4 regions of the Metabacillus schmidteae genome follow, and region 1 is predicted to be linked to each of the others. Evidence: riboswitches for the same ligand, from Rfam matches in the RefSeq annotation. Region 1 holds a riboswitch; each other region holds the start of a gene.
What was found. A riboswitch is a leader RNA that binds a small molecule or an ion and turns the genes downstream of it on or off. The one in region 1 is predicted to bind S-adenosylmethionine.
Positions count from the first base shown of each region.

Region 2: it holds a riboswitch for S-adenosylmethionine, as region 1 does, so the genes downstream of both, HWV59_RS06175 (methionine biosynthesis PLP-dependent protein) here and mtnW (2,3-diketo-5-methylthiopentyl-1-phosphate enolase) in region 1, are expected to answer to the same signal.
Region 3: it holds a riboswitch for S-adenosylmethionine, as region 1 does, so the genes downstream of both, HWV59_RS07075 (Na+/H+ antiporter NhaC family protein) here and mtnW (2,3-diketo-5-methylthiopentyl-1-phosphate enolase) in region 1, are expected to answer to the same signal.
Region 4: it holds a riboswitch for S-adenosylmethionine, as region 1 does, so the genes downstream of both, HWV59_RS24020 (methionine ABC transporter ATP-binding protein) here and mtnW (2,3-diketo-5-methylthiopentyl-1-phosphate enolase) in region 1, are expected to answer to the same signal.

Region 1 is NZ_CAESCH010000001.1:2,106,468-2,110,684, forward strand. Features, by position in the region: gene HWV59_RS10035 (carbon-nitrogen family hydrolase) at 1-649, opposite strand, end outside; gene HWV59_RS10040 (pyridoxal phosphate-dependent aminotransferase) at 752-1,927, shown strand; SAM riboswitch class I at 1,988-2,097, shown strand; gene mtnW (2,3-diketo-5-methylthiopentyl-1-phosphate enolase) at 2,308-3,549, shown strand; gene HWV59_RS10050 (2-hydroxy-3-keto-5-methylthiopentenyl-1-phosphate phosphatase) at 3,546-4,208, shown strand; gene HWV59_RS10055 (methylthioribulose 1-phosphate dehydratase) at 4,205-4,217, shown strand, end outside.
Region 2 is NZ_CAESCH010000001.1:1,265,646-1,269,862, reverse strand. Features, by position in the region: gene metC (cystathionine beta-lyase) at 140-1,327, opposite strand; gene HWV59_RS06175 (methionine biosynthesis PLP-dependent protein) at 1,314-2,438, opposite strand; SAM riboswitch class I at 2,795-2,934, opposite strand; gene HWV59_RS06170 (hypothetical protein) at 3,888-4,166, opposite strand.
Region 3 is NZ_CAESCH010000001.1:1,469,190-1,473,406, reverse strand. Features, by position in the region: gene HWV59_RS07075 (Na+/H+ antiporter NhaC family protein) at 682-1,962, opposite strand; SAM riboswitch class I at 2,248-2,354, opposite strand; gene HWV59_RS07070 (hypothetical protein) at 2,625-2,807, opposite strand; gene HWV59_RS07065 (hypothetical protein) at 3,079-3,219, opposite strand; gene HWV59_RS07060 (DUF3231 family protein) at 3,414-4,217, shown strand, end outside.
Region 4 is NZ_CAESCH010000002.1:665,924-670,140, forward strand. Features, by position in the region: gene gcvH (glycine cleavage system protein GcvH) at 1-28, shown strand, start outside; gene HWV59_RS24000 (YusG family protein) at 87-323, shown strand; gene HWV59_RS24005 (toprim domain-containing protein) at 508-855, shown strand; gene HWV59_RS24010 (thioredoxin family protein) at 877-1,206, shown strand; gene HWV59_RS24015 (SCP2 sterol-binding domain-containing protein) at 1,313-1,630, shown strand; SAM riboswitch class I at 1,888-1,995, shown strand; gene HWV59_RS24020 (methionine ABC transporter ATP-binding protein) at 2,233-3,258, shown strand; gene HWV59_RS24025 (methionine ABC transporter permease) at 3,251-3,919, shown strand; gene HWV59_RS24030 (MetQ/NlpA family ABC transporter substrate-binding protein) at 3,931-4,217, shown strand, end outside.

The sequences.
Region 1 (4,217 bases):
TAATTAGTGAATGCCCGGCAAATTCATTGTCAGGGTCAGTTCCTGCCCGATTGCATGCTACAACATAACATTGATTTTCTATGGCTCTACTGAGTAGGAGTGTTTTCCAATGATTAAGGCGGGGCATTGGCCATTCTGCAACAACGAATAGCACCTCTGCTCCCATTGTGGTGTGGGCGCGAATCCATTCCGGAAAACGTATATCGTAACAAATGACTCCAGCACTTTTCATACCACCAAGGTCAAATAAACCTTTTTCACTCCCTGCAGTTAAGTAGTGGTGCTCGTTCATAAGCTTAAAAAGATGAAGTTTACTATATTCATGGATTAACTGTCCGGTATTGTCCACAACAAGCATTGTATTGGTTACCTGCTTGTCAATTTTTTTAGCAATTGACCCACCCACAATGTGAACGTTATATTTTTTTGCAAGCTCCTGTAGGAAGGAGGTTGTCTTCTCACCATTTTCATCGGAAATTTCTTCTAAGCGAGTTAGATCATAACCCGTTGTCCATAGTTCAGGTAAGACAATCGTAGTTGATTGTTCTTGTTGTACAGCTTGGGCAATCTTTTTTTCTACTTGTTGATAATTAAAATCCGGATCACCGAATTTGATGTCTAATTGAATACATGTAATGATAGGTTTCATTTGGTTCACACCTTCAATTAAAATTTTTTACTTTACAAGTTGTATCTAACGATATATTATTTGTGACTAGAATTTCAAGAATTTTTTGAGTAGGTGTTAAAAATGAAAAAATTTAAGCAATCTGAATTATTAAATACATTACCGAAGCAGTTTTTTGCAAGCCTTGTTGCGAAAGTGAACAACATCATTGAGCAAGGTCACGATGTTATTAATTTAGGTCAAGGAAATCCAGACAGACCAACACCGGCACATATTGTTGAAGCAATGGAAAAAGCAGTAAAGAACCCAAATTACCATAAGTATTCTCCGTTTCGTGGTCAATCCTTTTTAAAGGAAGCAGTTGCTCTTTTTTACAAAAGGGAATATGGAGTAGAGATTGACCCACAAACTGAAGTAGCAATCCTATTTGGTGGTAAAGCAGGCTTAGTTGAGGTTCCTCAATGTCTCCTAAATCCAGGAGATGTAGTACTAGTGCCTGATCCAGGTTATCCTGATTATTGGTCAGGGGTGGAATTAGCTCGTGCAAAAATGGAAGTTATGCCCTTGTTAGAAGAAAACAAGTTTTTACCGAACTATAAAAATATAGAAAAAGATGTCATTGAACAAGCGAAATTAATGTTTATTAACTATCCAAATAATCCAACTGGGGCAACAGCATCTGAAGAATTTTTTGAAGAGACGGTACAGTTCGCTGACGATCATGATATTTGTGTTGTCCATGATTTCGCATATGGAGCAATTGGCTTTGATGGTAAAAAACCAATGAGCTTTTTGCAAACTAAGGGTGCAAAAGAGGTTGGAATTGAAATATATACCTTCTCTAAAACCTACAATATGGCTGGTTGGAGAATTGGCTTTGCAGTTGGTAATCCTTCTGTAATTGAGGCTTTAAACTTACTTCAAGATCATATGTATGTGAGTGTGTTTAGTGCCATCCAAGAAGCAGCTGCACATGCGTTATTAAGCCCGCAAACATGTGTTGAGGAACTAAATGCTTTATATGAATCCAGACGAAATGCTCTTATTGATGCATGTCTTGAAATTGGATGGAAAGTAACTGCTCCGGCTGGATCATTTTTCGCATGGCTTCCAGTTCCAAGTCAATTTGAATCCTCTCAAGCCTTTTCAGATTATTTGCTTGAAAATGCACATGTTGTAGTAGCGCCCGGTGTAGGATTTGGAGATTATGGTGAAGGGTATGTAAGGGTTGGTTTACTAACATCTGAAGAAAGATTAAGAGAAGCCGTTGAAAGAATTAAAAAATTAAATATTTTCTAATCTTGACAAATTATATTTTTTTCTGTCATAATCTTATTAATTTAAAATATGAACGTTTCGTTCTTATCAAGAGCAGGTGGAGGGACTAGCCCGATGAAGCCCGGCAACCGACTTAACATTCCGTGTTAAGCACGGTGCTAATTCTTGCAGCTAAAGCTGATAGATAAGGGAAATTTGTCTTTACAAATGCACGTAAACAAAACCCCTTTGACCTATTCAAAGGGGTTTTTTATGCTTAGAAAGCGACACAAAAATTGAAACGAAATGTTCAAGATTAATCCAAGGATCCAAATGCATTATAGAATGAAAGATGTTAAAATTAATATGATTAATAGAAAAATTCAGAAAATGTCAGATGTATTGAGAAAGTAGGGTTATCAGTGAGTGAAGTTATTGCTACATATCTTGTACACGATGCAAAAGGTGACTTAAACAAAAAAGCCGAAGGGATTGCATTGGGCTTAACGGTTGGTTCATGGACCGATCTTCCCTTGCTTGAACAAGAACAATTAAAAGCCCATAAAGGTCGTGTATTAGAAGTCAGTCAGCTTGAAAGTTGCGAAAAAACAAATCAATATCTTGGGAAAGCTGTTACTAAAGGAATTATTAAAATTGCTTATCCGAGTTTAAATTATAGTCATGATCTACCTGCAATCTTAACGACAGTTTTCGGAAAACTATCTCTTGATGGTGAAGTGAAACTGCTTGACTTAGAGGTTTCTGAAGAATTGAAAAAGGCTTTCCCGGGACCAAAATTCGGTGTCTCCGGAATACGGGAATTAGTTGGTGTTCATGATCGACCACTACTTATGAGTATTTTTAAGGGTGTCATTGGCAGAGATCTTGTTTATTTAAAGGATCAGTTAAAGCAGCAGGTATTAGGTGGGGTTGATCTAGTAAAAGATGATGAAATTCTTTTTGAGAATCCTTTAACACCTTTTGAAGATAGAATCTTAGCTGGTAAAGAAGTGTTACATCAGGTATTTGAAGAAACAGGACACAAAGCGTTATACGCAGTTAACTTATCAGGTAAAACATTTGAGCTGAAGGAAAAAGCGAAAAGAGCCACTGAACTTGGTGCTAGTGTATTGCTTTTTAATGTATTTGCTTATGGACTGGATGTAATGCAAAGTATAGCGGAAGACCCGGAAATTACGATTCCAATTATGGCGCATCCTGCTGTAAGTGGTGCTTCAACTGCATCTAACCTTTATGGATTTTCAAGCTCATTGTTATTAGGGAAGTTAGTTAGAATGTCTGGAGCAGACTTCTCTTTATTCCCTTCTCCTTATGGAAGTGTAGCACTGGATCGAAAGGAAGCACTTGGAATTGCGGAGTTTTGCTTGAAAGAAGAAGGATTTAAGCAATCGTTCCCGGTTCCGTCTGCAGGCATTCATCCTGGCTTAGTTCCATTATTAGTGAATGATTTTGGTCTTAATTCCGTTATTAATGCCGGTGGTGGAGTCCATGGACATCCTAACGGAGCGATTGGTGGAGGACAAGCTTTCCGCGCAGCTATCGATGCTGCCCTTTCCGGTATCACACTGAAGGAAGCATCTGAAACAAGCGAAGATCTTAAGCTTGCCATTAATCTTTGGGGTGCCAAAGAGGTGAGCAAATGAGTGACAAAGTAATTATTTGTGACTTTGACGGGACGATCACAGAGACAGATAACATCATAGCTATTATGAAAAAATTTGCTCCACCTGAATGGGATGCTCTTAAAGAAGGAGTGCTCTCTCAGAATATTTCCATTAAAGAAGGGGTAGGGAAGATGTTTCAATTACTTCCTTCCTCATCAAAGGCTCAAATTGTGGAGTATATCCTAAATCATGCAGAGATCCGTTCAGGTTTTCGAGAGTTTGTTCAATATACACAAGACAAAAACATTCCACTTTATGTTGTTAGTGGAGGAATTGACTTTTTTGTTTATCCGCTTCTTGACGGATTGGTTCATGAAGATCAAATTTATTGTAATGTGGCTAATTTCTCTAAGGAAAATATAGAGATTGAATGGCCAAATAACTGTGATGAATATTGTACGAATGAATGTGGGTGCTGTAAGCCGTCACTTATTCGTCAGCTGACACATGAGGATCAGAAGAAAATTGTAATTGGTGACTCAATAACAGATTTACAGGCAGCAAAATTAGCGGATTTTGTAATTGCTAGAGATTTGTTACTAGAAAAATGTAAAGAGTTAGGGCTGCCACATCAATCGTTTACAACATTTTATGATGTGATGAACATTCTTGACCAGATAGAGGAGGAGAGTGTGTGAGTTTACTAG
Region 2 (4,217 bases), 840 kb from region 1:
ATATTTTACCTACCTAAAAGATGTATTGATTATATTACTTTAAACCTAAAGAAACAATAAAGACTTTTTAAACATTGTGTGAATAAAAAATCCATTTCAATAAAAAAGAGCTAACTCAAAAAGAGTCAGCTCTAGTCCTTTATACATTTACATTTTCACTTTTCTTTACAGCCGGTAGCTTCTCCAATGCTGCATCAAAATCCTTAATCAAGTCTTCTACTTTCTCCAATCCTACACTTAATCGGAGCAATCCATCAGAAATTCCGCGTTTTTCACGCTCTGCAGGCGGCATTGCTGCGTGCGACATTTTAGCAGGATAGGAAAGAATTGATTCAACAGCACCTAAACTTACAGCAAAAACAGGAAGCTGAACATTCTCAACTAATGTTCTTACTGCATCTCCATCCGCTAATTTAAATGATAATACCGCTCCTGGCCCATCCGCTTGATATCGTTGTGTATCATGTCCCGGATGAAAGCTCAAGCCCGGGTAATATACCTCTTCTACTTTTGGATGATCTGCTAAAAACTCGGCGATCTTTAATGCTGATGCTTGAGATTGTTGCAGGCGAACATGCAGCGTCTTTAATCCTCTAAGAACCAACCAGGCATCCTGTACACCAAGCACAGCACCAAATGCATTTTGTAATTTATATAAACGATCACCCAGCTCTGGATCCTTAATAACAGCTAGTCCCGCAAGCACATCACTATGACCTGCTAAAAACTTCGTTGCACTATGAAGCACAATATCTACACCAAGCTCTAATGGTCTTTGAAGCTCTGGCGTTAAAAACGTATTATCTAAAAAGGTTAGACAATTATTAGCTTTTGCCAAGTTCACAATGCCTTGAATGTCGGTTACCTTTAACAATGGATTTGAAGGTGTTTCCATATAAATGACCTTCGTATTTGGTCTAATTTCAGATGCAACCTGATGAAGATCTGTCATATCGACAAACGTATGCTCAATGCCAAAACGAGTTAAAACATCTGTAATAATTCGAAATGTTCCACCATATACATCCTCTGTTACCAATACATGATCACCTTGGGATAGTAATAAAAATGCAGTAGAGATAGCTGCCATTCCTGAAGAAAATGCCAAGCCTCTAGTTCCACCCTCTAATTCTGCAATAGCTTGTTCCAAAGCTTCTCGTGTCGGATTTCCTGAACGAGCATAATCATATTTTCCAAATTCATCAATATCAAATTGATGAAATGTTGAAGAATGATGAATCGGCACACTTACCGATCCTGTGCTGTGATCCACCTTTGATTCATTATGAAGTAGTTTTGTTTGAAATGACCAATCATGATTGCTCAACTGCTACCGCCTCCTTCATCGCTTTAAATGCTTGTGCTAAATCTTCTATAATATCCTCTGCGTGCTCCACACCTACCGAGAAGCGCAGCAATTTGTTACAGACACCATTTGCAATTCGAATGTCCAGAGGAATGTCCATATGAGTTTGTGTAGCTGGATAGGTGATAAAGCTTTCAATCCCGCCTAAGCTTTCAGCAAATGTGATAGTCTTTAGATTTTTCAAAAATGGATTTACCCATGTTTCATCCTGCAAACGGAACGAAAGCATTCCACCTTTTCCCGGGTAAAGGACATCAAGTACATCAGGATGCTCCTCTAAAAACTGTGACACTTGCTGAGCATTTTGCTGATGCTGTCTCATGCGAAGTGATAATGTCTTCATTCCTCTCATTAATAACCATGAATCAAATGGAGATAAAACTGCTCCAATTGCATTTTGATGTTGAAAAAATTCATCACTTAATTCCTGACCTTTTGTCACAACTAATCCGGCAAGTACGTCATTGTGGCCACCTAAATATTTGGTTGCACTATGAATCACAATGTCTGCACCATCTAAAATTGGTGTTTGTAACACCGGCGTATAAAATGTGTTATCAACAATCACTAATATTTCATGTTTTTTAGCGATTGATACTAATTCTTTTATATCCGTTTCCTGCATTAATGGATTTGTTGGTGTTTCAATGAATAAGGCTTTTGTTTTTTCATTAATTAGCTTTTCAGTTTCTGTTGGATTTGTGAAATCATCGTATTGAAAAGATAATCCGTATTTTCTCCACTCTCTTTCAAACAAACGATATGTTCCACCATATAAATCAGAAGAAACGATTAATTCATCACCACTTTGGAATAATGCCATGATCGTTTGGATTGCAGCCATACCTGAGCTAAAAGCAAATCCTCGATCACCGTGTTCTAAATCAGCAATCGCCTGCTCAACAAGTAATCTGGTTGGATTTCCTGTACGGATATAGTCAAACCCGGTTGATTCTCCAATTCCTGCATGACGATAAGCTGTAGAAAAATAGACTGGCGGGCTAACAGTACCTGTCACATTTTCACTTCGATTCCCAATTTGCGCTAATTTCGTTTCAATTCGTTTGCTCATGTTTCTCACTCCTAAAAGTTGTATTAATCATTATGGGCATTGAGAGAAAGCGTTCGTTATCCCACTGGGACAAAATAAAAAGCCTTCCTCGTTAAGAAGAAGACTGTATGTTTTAAGTGCGCTTCTTCTTATCTCTCAAGCATAAAGCTGGTGTTGCTTGCTGGATTTAGCACCTTGGCACTCGTGGAAGATCTTAATAGAATACGTTAACTTAATATTTACTAGGAACCTAGAACCTACTTAATTTGTTTAAGTGGGGCTTTTAAAAGCACGCAAGTGCTTGCGGCTTGCGATGCAAGCCTGCGACAGATGATGAAAAATGCTTCGAACAAACAAAACCGCTTTGTTCGCTTCATTTTTCATCATCTGTCGGTGCTTTTAAAAACCAACATAGGTATCTGCTAAAACAGTAAATATTAATCACCAGATCTTCACTCGTTATGAACCGGTTGCTGAGGCTTCATAGGGCCAGTCCCTCTGCCTCTCTTGATAAGAAATATATGAAATTTTTGATTTACTTTTTTTACTACTTTACATGATTTATGTATATATTGCAATATAATTATCGTAATAGTTTGACTTGTATGTTCAATTGTAATGGTAACACAGGTATATTTTTCATCCAATTTAAGAAAAGTGCAAGCTCCTTACTCCGCCCCGACAGGGATTAGAAGCTCTTGGTATTCACTTTTTCCCTTTATTTGGATTTCGCGAATGGTTTTATACTGGCTTTCTTTATAAAAGCATTCACATTCCTTTTTTCCGTATGCTTTTAGCACCTTTTCCATTTAAAAACGATACATATTTGGATTATTTTTACAATTCACACCTCTTTCGAAAGCACATTTCCCTTTTTTTGGCTTTTGCGAAAGGTTTTATACTTGCTTTCTTATAGATGCATTCACATTCCTTATTTTCGTATGCTTTTAGCACTTTTCTGCTTAAAAGAGATTCACATTTGGATTATTATTACAATTCACACCACTTCCGTGAGCATATTTTCCTTTTTTTGGATCTTACGGAAGGTTTTATGCTGGCTTTCTATATAGATGCATTCACATTCCTTATTTTCGTATGCTTTTAGCACTTTTCTACTTAAAAAAGATACATATTTGGATTATTATTACAATTCACACTACTTTTAGATTCATATTTATCTTTTCCTCGATTTTGCGAAAGGTTTTATACTAGCTATCTTTAAAAAAGCATTCACATTCCTTTTTCCGTATGCTTTTAGCACCTTTTCCACTTCAAAACGATACACATTTGGATTATTATTACAATTCACACCTCTTTCGAAAGCATATTTCCCTTTTGTCCGTATGCACTTATCCTTTCGAATGAGAAAATGTTCTTTATCTTTAATTCAAGAATGCTTATGACCTTGTGCCCTTTGTACAAGGAGTTAGGCACGTTTTAACAAAAATAAAAACCGACAAATTCGTCGGCTCACTTTGTTTTTTCATTAAAATAATTTACAGCATACATAGATCCTTCCGCCACCATTGTATTATCATCAATATCATATGGATCAGGGTGGCCGGCTTTTTCCATAACTGGTTCTTTTCTAGATAAAAGTATTTTTGCTTTATTTTTCATGCGTTGTATTTCATAATTCATCTTATTTTTTCGTTTTTCATCTTTTAACAAATATGAAGTAACACCTATTGTTGATAGTGCAACACCGGATAAAACCACTGTCCTCTTTGATAAGGCTTGTTTTTTCATTGTGATTCTCCTCTCACTCTTTTTTAAATAGGTTTACTATGTACATTCCCT
Region 3 (4,217 bases), 640 kb from region 1:
TTTATAATATCCCCTTTACTTTAAAAGCGGTATTAAACAATCGGGCGCTTATATGTAGTATCTGTTCAAAAACATTGATAGGGTGCACCATTTATCATTATTTACATGTAACCATAGATAAGCCGTTTAAGGACTTGACTTGGAGCCTCTGTGGTCATGATTGGTCTTGAAAGGCTGAAGCAGGTGTTTCAGTGGCGTATCAGCCTATCATACCCACCCCTCCAAGTAAAGTCCTATCGTTGTTTACGTTGGAAACTATAATTAATAACTATATATAACTAGTAAACAAAGATAGGAAATAGGCTGTTTTTGTAACTTTATTAACGTTAATTACGGTCCAAAACCATACTACATATAATGGCCCTTTTGTGGAAGAAAGAGATACAGATAGAATCTCTAATGATTCTTCCTCCCTAACGTGTTAAAACATTTCTCGCTCGTTCCTCATTTAATAAAAAAACGTCTCAGCTCCTGCACTATCAAGGATCTAAGACGTTTTAACAATTCCTATTTAGTTGTGTTAATCAATACTTCACACGAAATCTATATTTGGAAGATTAATAAGTGCTTGCTCTCTCTGTTCCTATTGCTACTTCCAACTTGATAATACCTAATGCACGAACCTTTACTTTATTATTAATTCAACCGGGGGACATGCCCCCGTTGCTTTAAAATATAAAATCAAGCTTTCTTTTTTGTCGGGTATCCAATGAGGATAGCGATAATTCCACAGATTCCTATAAGAATTGGATAGAATGAGTATTGCAGGATGCTTACTGGTGATATTCCCGCGACGCTTGCAGCTGCCAGAAGTTGTGCTCCGTATGGCAGAAGGCCCTGGATCGCACAGGAGAAAATATCTAATATACTTGCTGACTTTCGCGGGTCAATCCCATACTGATCAGCCATATTTTTTGCAAGCGGACCGGCGATCAGAATTGCAATCGTATTATTGGCCGTGGATAGACCAGTTAAGCTCACAAGACCGGCAATTCCAAATTCTGCACCCTTTTTCGATTTAATTCTTCGTGTCGCAAGGTGAAGCAGAAAGTCAATTCCGCCGTTAAATTTAATAACCTCCACCATTCCAGCTATTAATATCGCAAGAAAGGCGATTTCATACATGCCTGCCATTCCTTCGCCAATCGTTTGCAAAAGGCTCATTAAATGGTAGCTGCCATCCGCTAAGCCAACAGCTCCCGCGAGAACAGTCCCTAATGCAAGAACAAGGAAAACGTTCATTCCAGCTAACGCAAAAATAATGACCAGAACATAGGGAACAATTTTTACCCAATTATAGCTTAAATGCTCTACTTGTGCCGTTTCACCCATTGTAATAGCACCTAAAATAATGCCTGTTACAATGGCTGCCGGCAACACAATCCAAAAATTCACCTTAAATTTATCCTTCATTTGTACGCCTTGTGAACGAACCGCAGTGATAGTTGTATCTGAAATAAAGGATAAATTATCGCCAAACATTGAACCTCCAATAATCGCCGCCATTACTAAAGCAATTGAAAGCTCGGTATGTTCGCTTATCCCAACTCCAATTGGCGCCAATGCCACAATCGTTCCCATCGACGTACCCATGGATAGGGAGATAAAGCAGGCAATGATGAACAAGCCTACAACAAGCAAGTTTTGCGGAACAACCGATAAAGCAAAGTTAACAGTGGAGTCTACTGCCCCCATGCCTTTTGCTGTTTCTGAAAAAGCCCCAGCCAAAAGAAAAATAAGAACCATCAACATGACATTTACATTACCTGCACCTTGGCAAAAAATATCAACCTTCCGCGAAAACGATTCTTTTCGACTCATCGCCAGAGCAACAGCACCCGAAATCACAATGGCTACTATGACTGGAAAGGCATAAAAATCACCTGTAATAACTCCTGAACCAATAAATAAAACCAAAAACACAACAAATGGGATTAGCGCCCATGGATTACCTTTTTTCATTGTTCCACCTCCAAATATTAAATGGGACGGGTCTTTTGACCATTCTGTGCCCCATAAGAAAAACTCAAGGCGCCCGCCTATCGGCTCGAGCTAGACACTAAAACTACGCACAAACTTTTATGCTTTCTTATCTTCTTAGAAAAACTTGGCTTGTCGCCAAGTCCTAATGGCCAAAGCCTTAGTTTTTCTTATACTATCATCCATAAAAATTTATGTACTTTCTGATAGTACAAAAAAGCCGCTTCTCATAAAAACAAGAAGAGGCCTTATATCTATAAAATACTCTTCTCATCTATCAAGCCTTTCTTGTTGGAATTGGCACAGCAACTTAATCACTAAGTTCCGCTGCCGAGATCTCATCTGGCCAGTCCCTCCATCTCTCTTGATAAGAAGAAAAATCTATTTTTTTGTCACAGTATAAAAGATTACATGATATTTATTGCTATATCAACAAAATTTTTCTGGATAGTTTTTGGTTCTGGACAGAACTGAATATCTCACTTCCGTCATGATCATATTATTATTCCAAAATGATTTATTAAAATCTTTTGTAGATAAAGCCTAACAAGCAAAAGAACCGAAGAACACGAAAACGAGGGAGTACGAAAAAATACCATTCCCTTCTTTCGTGTTTACAATTTTGTTGAAAATCAATAGTACATCTAACGCTTTTCACCATGGTCTTTACTCTCTAAACCAAGTTCTAATTTCTTAATTTCTAATTCTATCTTTTTTTCTTCTATCTCTAATTTTTTCTTTTTTAAATCATTATCTATTTTCCTAACATATCCATAGTATATAAGAGAAAACCCAATAATTATTGTTATATAAAAATACAAATTCAAATGATTCACCACCTAAAAAAGACTAACAATTATGTAGTTACAATTAAATGATTACATACACATAAAAAAAAGAGGCGATCCTTCTTCCTAAAGACTTTTCATAAATAACACAACCCTGTTACTATCTTATTAGACTAACATCCCCCTTTATATATATTTTTTACAATTTCAATCTATACTAAATTATTAAGGTTTACTTCTATGTATGGCTTCTTGTACCCAAAACTTTTTTGTATCTATCATTGCAGCTCGCATTCAACCATTTCATCATTCATTTCTTATTCTCTATTATGGCTTCACGTAACTTTTTTATCTCTTCTGTTTGGTCCAAAATATTATTATTTACCTTTCTTAAAGCATCAAATATAGCAAAAATTCCCGCAAATATTAACATACCAAAAAGGATAATCATCTTAACACCTTCTTTAAATGAATTGGATGAATTAATTGTAACCTAAAATTACATAAAAAAAGAGCCCTCTCCTGTTTGAAGTGCAATAACACTTAATATTAGAACTTGTTTCCACAGTGATTTGTTAGCTCAAATTAATTGTTAAGCTCATAAGACCTAATGAATTAGGAAATCATTATACATGAGGTGATATTGTGGATGGTAATAAATTAAAACTCACATCTTCGGAGATAGGTTCACTTTGGGGAGAGTATGTAAACGGTACAATGACTGATGTGGTAAATCAATATATGGTTTCTATTATTGAAGACGAGCTAATTAAAAAAATTTTTGAAGATGCCATAAATACTTTCGGAAAACAAAAGAAACAAATCGCAAGTTTTATCGAGAACGAGGGGTTTCCAGTTCCAATTGGATTTAATGAATCTGATCTTTTTAAAGATAAGCCAAGACTGTTTTCAGATATATTCTGCCTAAATTACTTACATATTATGACATTACATGGTTTACTTGGGCACAGTACTTCACTGGCTATATCAGTTAGAAAAGACTTAAGGGATTTTTACGATTCATGTGATAATGACGCTAAAAACATGTATCATCAAACAATCGAGTTATTGCTTGAAAAAGGAAATTTTCAAAGAGATCCCTTATTATATCCCAATAAAAATCCTGAATATATTTCCAGCAAGGATTTCACAGATGGATTTTTCGGTAAGGGTAGAAAATTAGCAGCAACCGAAATCATTAGTATTTCTTTAAACCTTAAAAAGAGCATAATGGCGAAAACACTTTCTATTGCGTTTAGTCAAATCACTCAATCAAAAGAAGTAAGGAAGTTTTTAACTGATTCCGAGAATACTGCTGACGAACAAATAAAGGATTTTTCCAAAATTATGCAAAGGGATAATTTACCTGTTCCAAAATCTTGGGAAACCGAAGTGACAACCTCAACTGAATCTCCTTTTTCAGATAAACTAATCTTGTATCATGTTGGT
Region 4 (4,217 bases), on a different contig from region 1:
GTACGAAGAAAAGACAAATCAAGACTAATAAGCATGATGTAATAAAATATGGACACCCTATAAGTAAGGTAAAGGAGGGTGTCCATATGTCTATTCAAAAAAAAAGGTTAGATATAACTGATCGAGTTGTCGGTAAATTTGGTGATGGGCAGTTGAATCTTTATCTGGAAAAAGAAAAAATCGGCCAAATGGTCTCAGAAAATAATTATGATTTGAAAGCAGGTTACGAATTTAATGATAGCCGCTTTTACCAAATTGCAGATGTAGTATCTGAACCAGATCAAAAATATGTCGACTGTGACGATGAAAATGGCTGGTGTTAATGCTAAAGCAAAAGCAGTGGCTAGCACCACTGCTTTTTTGAACTTATTTCTTTATATAAATTGGTCGTTTTCTTTTCATGTTTTTGATACTGATTAAGAAAAAACATGAAATTAAAGGGAAACAACCTCGACAAATCGAATACGTTATAGAAAAGACTTTTTACTTTAGAATTAGGTGATGGTTATGTCGTTAGTTGAGGTTGAAAAAGTATTAATTGTTGAAGGTAAATCAGATAAAAAGAAAGTGTTAAATGTAATATGTGAACCAATAGAAATCATTTGCACAAATGGTACCATCAGTATAACAAAAATGGATGAATTAATTGACGAGTTATTCCTTAAAGATGTGTATATTTTAGTGGATTCAGATGATGCAGGAGACCGTTTGCGTAAACAATTTAAAAGAGAATTTCCTGAAGCATCCCACATCTATATTGACAGGGCTTATCGTGAGGTAGCAACAGCGCCTGATCATCATGTTGCATCAGTCCTGCTTAGTGCTAATATAGATGTAAATGCTAAATTTCTTTAGAAGGGTGCATAAAGTTAGGTTATGATTGAGTGGAAGGAAAAACAGCTTACAATATTAAACGAAGGTATTTATATAATGTATTTATATACTCCAATGTGTGGTACATGTCAGGTTGCTAAAAAAATGCTCACTGTTGTAGATGAATTACTTCCAGATTTAGATATTCATTCTATTAATTTAAATTATTATCCAGAAGAAGCGAAAGAATTGGGAATTGAAAGTGTACCATGCTTGCTTATATTTAAAGATGGAAAAATAATGGAAAGAGTATATGCGTTTCAGTCAGTGGGATATCTTTATGATCTTATAAAACAATATAATAGAAAAGATGACATATTTCTTGGGAAATAGAGTGGTTTCCACAGGAAAGGCAGAAACTGTCGAGATATATTTAAAGGATTCTCCCGATTAAAAATGAAATTAGTTAAGTAACTAATTGATATCGGGAGGTTTTTTTATGTTTATCACTGACTTTATTATAAGTATAAATAAAGCGGATTTTATAAAACCAATCTTAACGAATAGAAACCTAATAGTTGAAATTAAAGCTACTAATAAGTCCAGCTACTTTCTTGAACTTTCTTCAAAAAATTCAAATGTATTAGCTTCCCGACCGTCTAATGTGGATTTTTATATTGAAGGAGAAGAACAAGATATTAAGGAGATGTTGGAAAATAAAATTAGCTTAAAGCAATTAATTTCACTTGGGTGTATAAAGATTAAAGGATCCTACCGCGATTTTCTAAAACTTGATGCGTTAATTAAATTAAAATAAATCAAAGCATTACTTGAATTATTAACTCGAAATTTAGACCAATTGTTAAATAAAAAATAGAAGCTGAAAAAGGATGATATTCTTGTCGTCCTTTTTTATGTTAAATAAAACTTTTTTTTAAAGGGTGAATACATCGCAAGATACTGAATTTTTTAAATTTTATAACAAAACATTTTTAATTGACATAAATTTTTATCACATGATACAATCACACTCGTATTTAAAAATCGCTATTTAATTAAATTTATATATTGATGCTCTTATCAAGAGAGGTGGAGGGAAGTGCCCGACGAAGCCCGGCAACCATCAACACAATGTTGAAATGGTGCCAATTCACACAAAGCAGTTGCTTTGAGAGATGAGAGAAAGGATTTAACAGTGCCTTTCTGCTCATTAGTAGAAAGGTTTTTTATTTTAGTATCAGACTTTTTTTGTTTTGTACTTAGTTTAGGTGTCTAGCTCCAGCGCCTAGCCCCTCTAGGGTCTAGTCAATTTGGAATTGAAGGCAAAGAACGCCTTCTATTCCAAATCGCCTTATGCTTGTCGGGTCTGATCAAGGCGCTTGCGCTTTTCTTAAGAGTAATGAGAAAGAAGGTGACAGGATGATTACATTAGCAAATGTCAATAAAATATATAAAACAAAAGCAGGTCAGGTTCAGGCTGTTAACAATGTAAATTTAGAAATAGAAAAAGGCGAGATTTTTGGAATTATTGGTTACAGTGGAGCTGGTAAGAGTTCTTTGATTCGTCTTTTAAATGGGCTGGAAAGACCAACTAGTGGTCAAGTAAATGTTGCTGGAAGTCAAATTGACTCAATTTCTGGAGCAAAATTACGTAAAGCTCGATTAGAAATAAGCATGATTTTTCAACACTTCAATCTGTTATGGTCAAGAACAGTTCGAGAGAATATCGCATTTCCATTAGAAATTGCAGGTGTAAAAAAATCTGAACGACTAAAGCGTGTTGATGAGCTTATTAAGCTTGTAGGTTTAGAAGGCCGGGAAAATGCATATCCGTCACAATTAAGTGGTGGGCAAAAACAACGTGTGGGAATTGCAAGAGCACTAGCAAATAATCCAAAAGTATTATTATGTGATGAAGCTACATCTGCATTAGATCCTCAAACAACTGATTCTATCTTAGACTTATTAGTTGATATTAATAAGCGTTTAGGGTTAACAATTGTTCTCATTACGCATGAAATGCATGTCATTCGTAAGATATGCCATCGCGTTGCGGTAATGGAGAATGGGGAAGTTGTGGAACAGGGTGAAGTTCTGGATGTATTTAAAAACCCGCAAAAGGAAATAACAAAGCGCTTTGTTAAGCAGGTAACAGAACCTGAAGAGACAAATGAAGTTGTAGCTCATTTATTAGAGTTATATCCAAAAGGAAAAGTTATTCAACTTACCTTTGTTGGAGAAGCGGCTGAGCAGCCGTTGATCTCTAATTTAATTCGACAATTTGATTTAGAAGTAAATATTCTTCAAGGAAAAATTGCACAGACTCAAAGCGGTTCTTATGGTAACTTATTTATTCACCTTGATGGTGATGAGCAGGAAATTAACAAAGCATTGGAGTTTATTTACGGACAGCATGTAGAAGTAGAGGTGATTGCACATGCTTGAACAGCTTTTACCTGAAGTGAACTGGGAAAAGGTTTGGGAATCAACCTATGAAACAATCTATATGACGACTTGGTCAGTCCTGGCTACATTTATTTTGGGACTTCTTCTTGGATTATTATTATTTTTAACGGCTAAGGGAAACATATGGGAAAACAAGTTAATTAATAATCTGGTTGCAGCAATCGTTAATATTTTTCGATCAATTCCATTTATCATCTTAATTATCTTATTATTACCTTTTACGAAAGCAATTGTGGGGACGATATTAGGAGTTAATGCAGCATTGCCGGCACTAATTATTGGTGCAGCTCCATTTTATGGTCGTATGGTAGAGATTGCCCTAAGAGAAATTGATAAAGGCGTAATTGAGGCTGCTAAATCAATGGGCGCAAAAACAAGTACAATCATTTTCAAAGTGCTATTACCTGAATCAATGCCTGCTTTAGTATCAGGAATTACAGTTACAGCTATCGCATTAATTGGTTATACAGCAATGGCTGGTGCTATTGGTGCAGGTGGACTTGGAAATCTTGCCTTTATGGAAGGATTTAATAGAGGAAATAACCAAGTGACGTTAGTAGCAACTATTATTATTTTAATTTTTGTGTTTATTATCCAATTTATTGGAGATATCATAACTAAATCAATCGATAAACGATAGGAGGAAAAAGAATGAAAAAGACATTATTAGCTATGATTTTAACCATCCTAACGGCTGCACTTGTTGCTTGCGGTGGAGCAGATCAAGGGGAAGGCGCAACAGAAGGTGCCGAAGGTGAAACAAAATCATTAACAGTGGGTGCTTCACCAGTTCCACACGTTGAAATTTTAGAGGAAGCTATACCACTTTTAGAGGAAAAAGGTATTGAATTAAAAATTGAAGAATTTACAGACTATGTATTACCTAATAAATCTTTAGAATCTGAAGATTTAGATGCTAACTACTTCCAACATGAGCC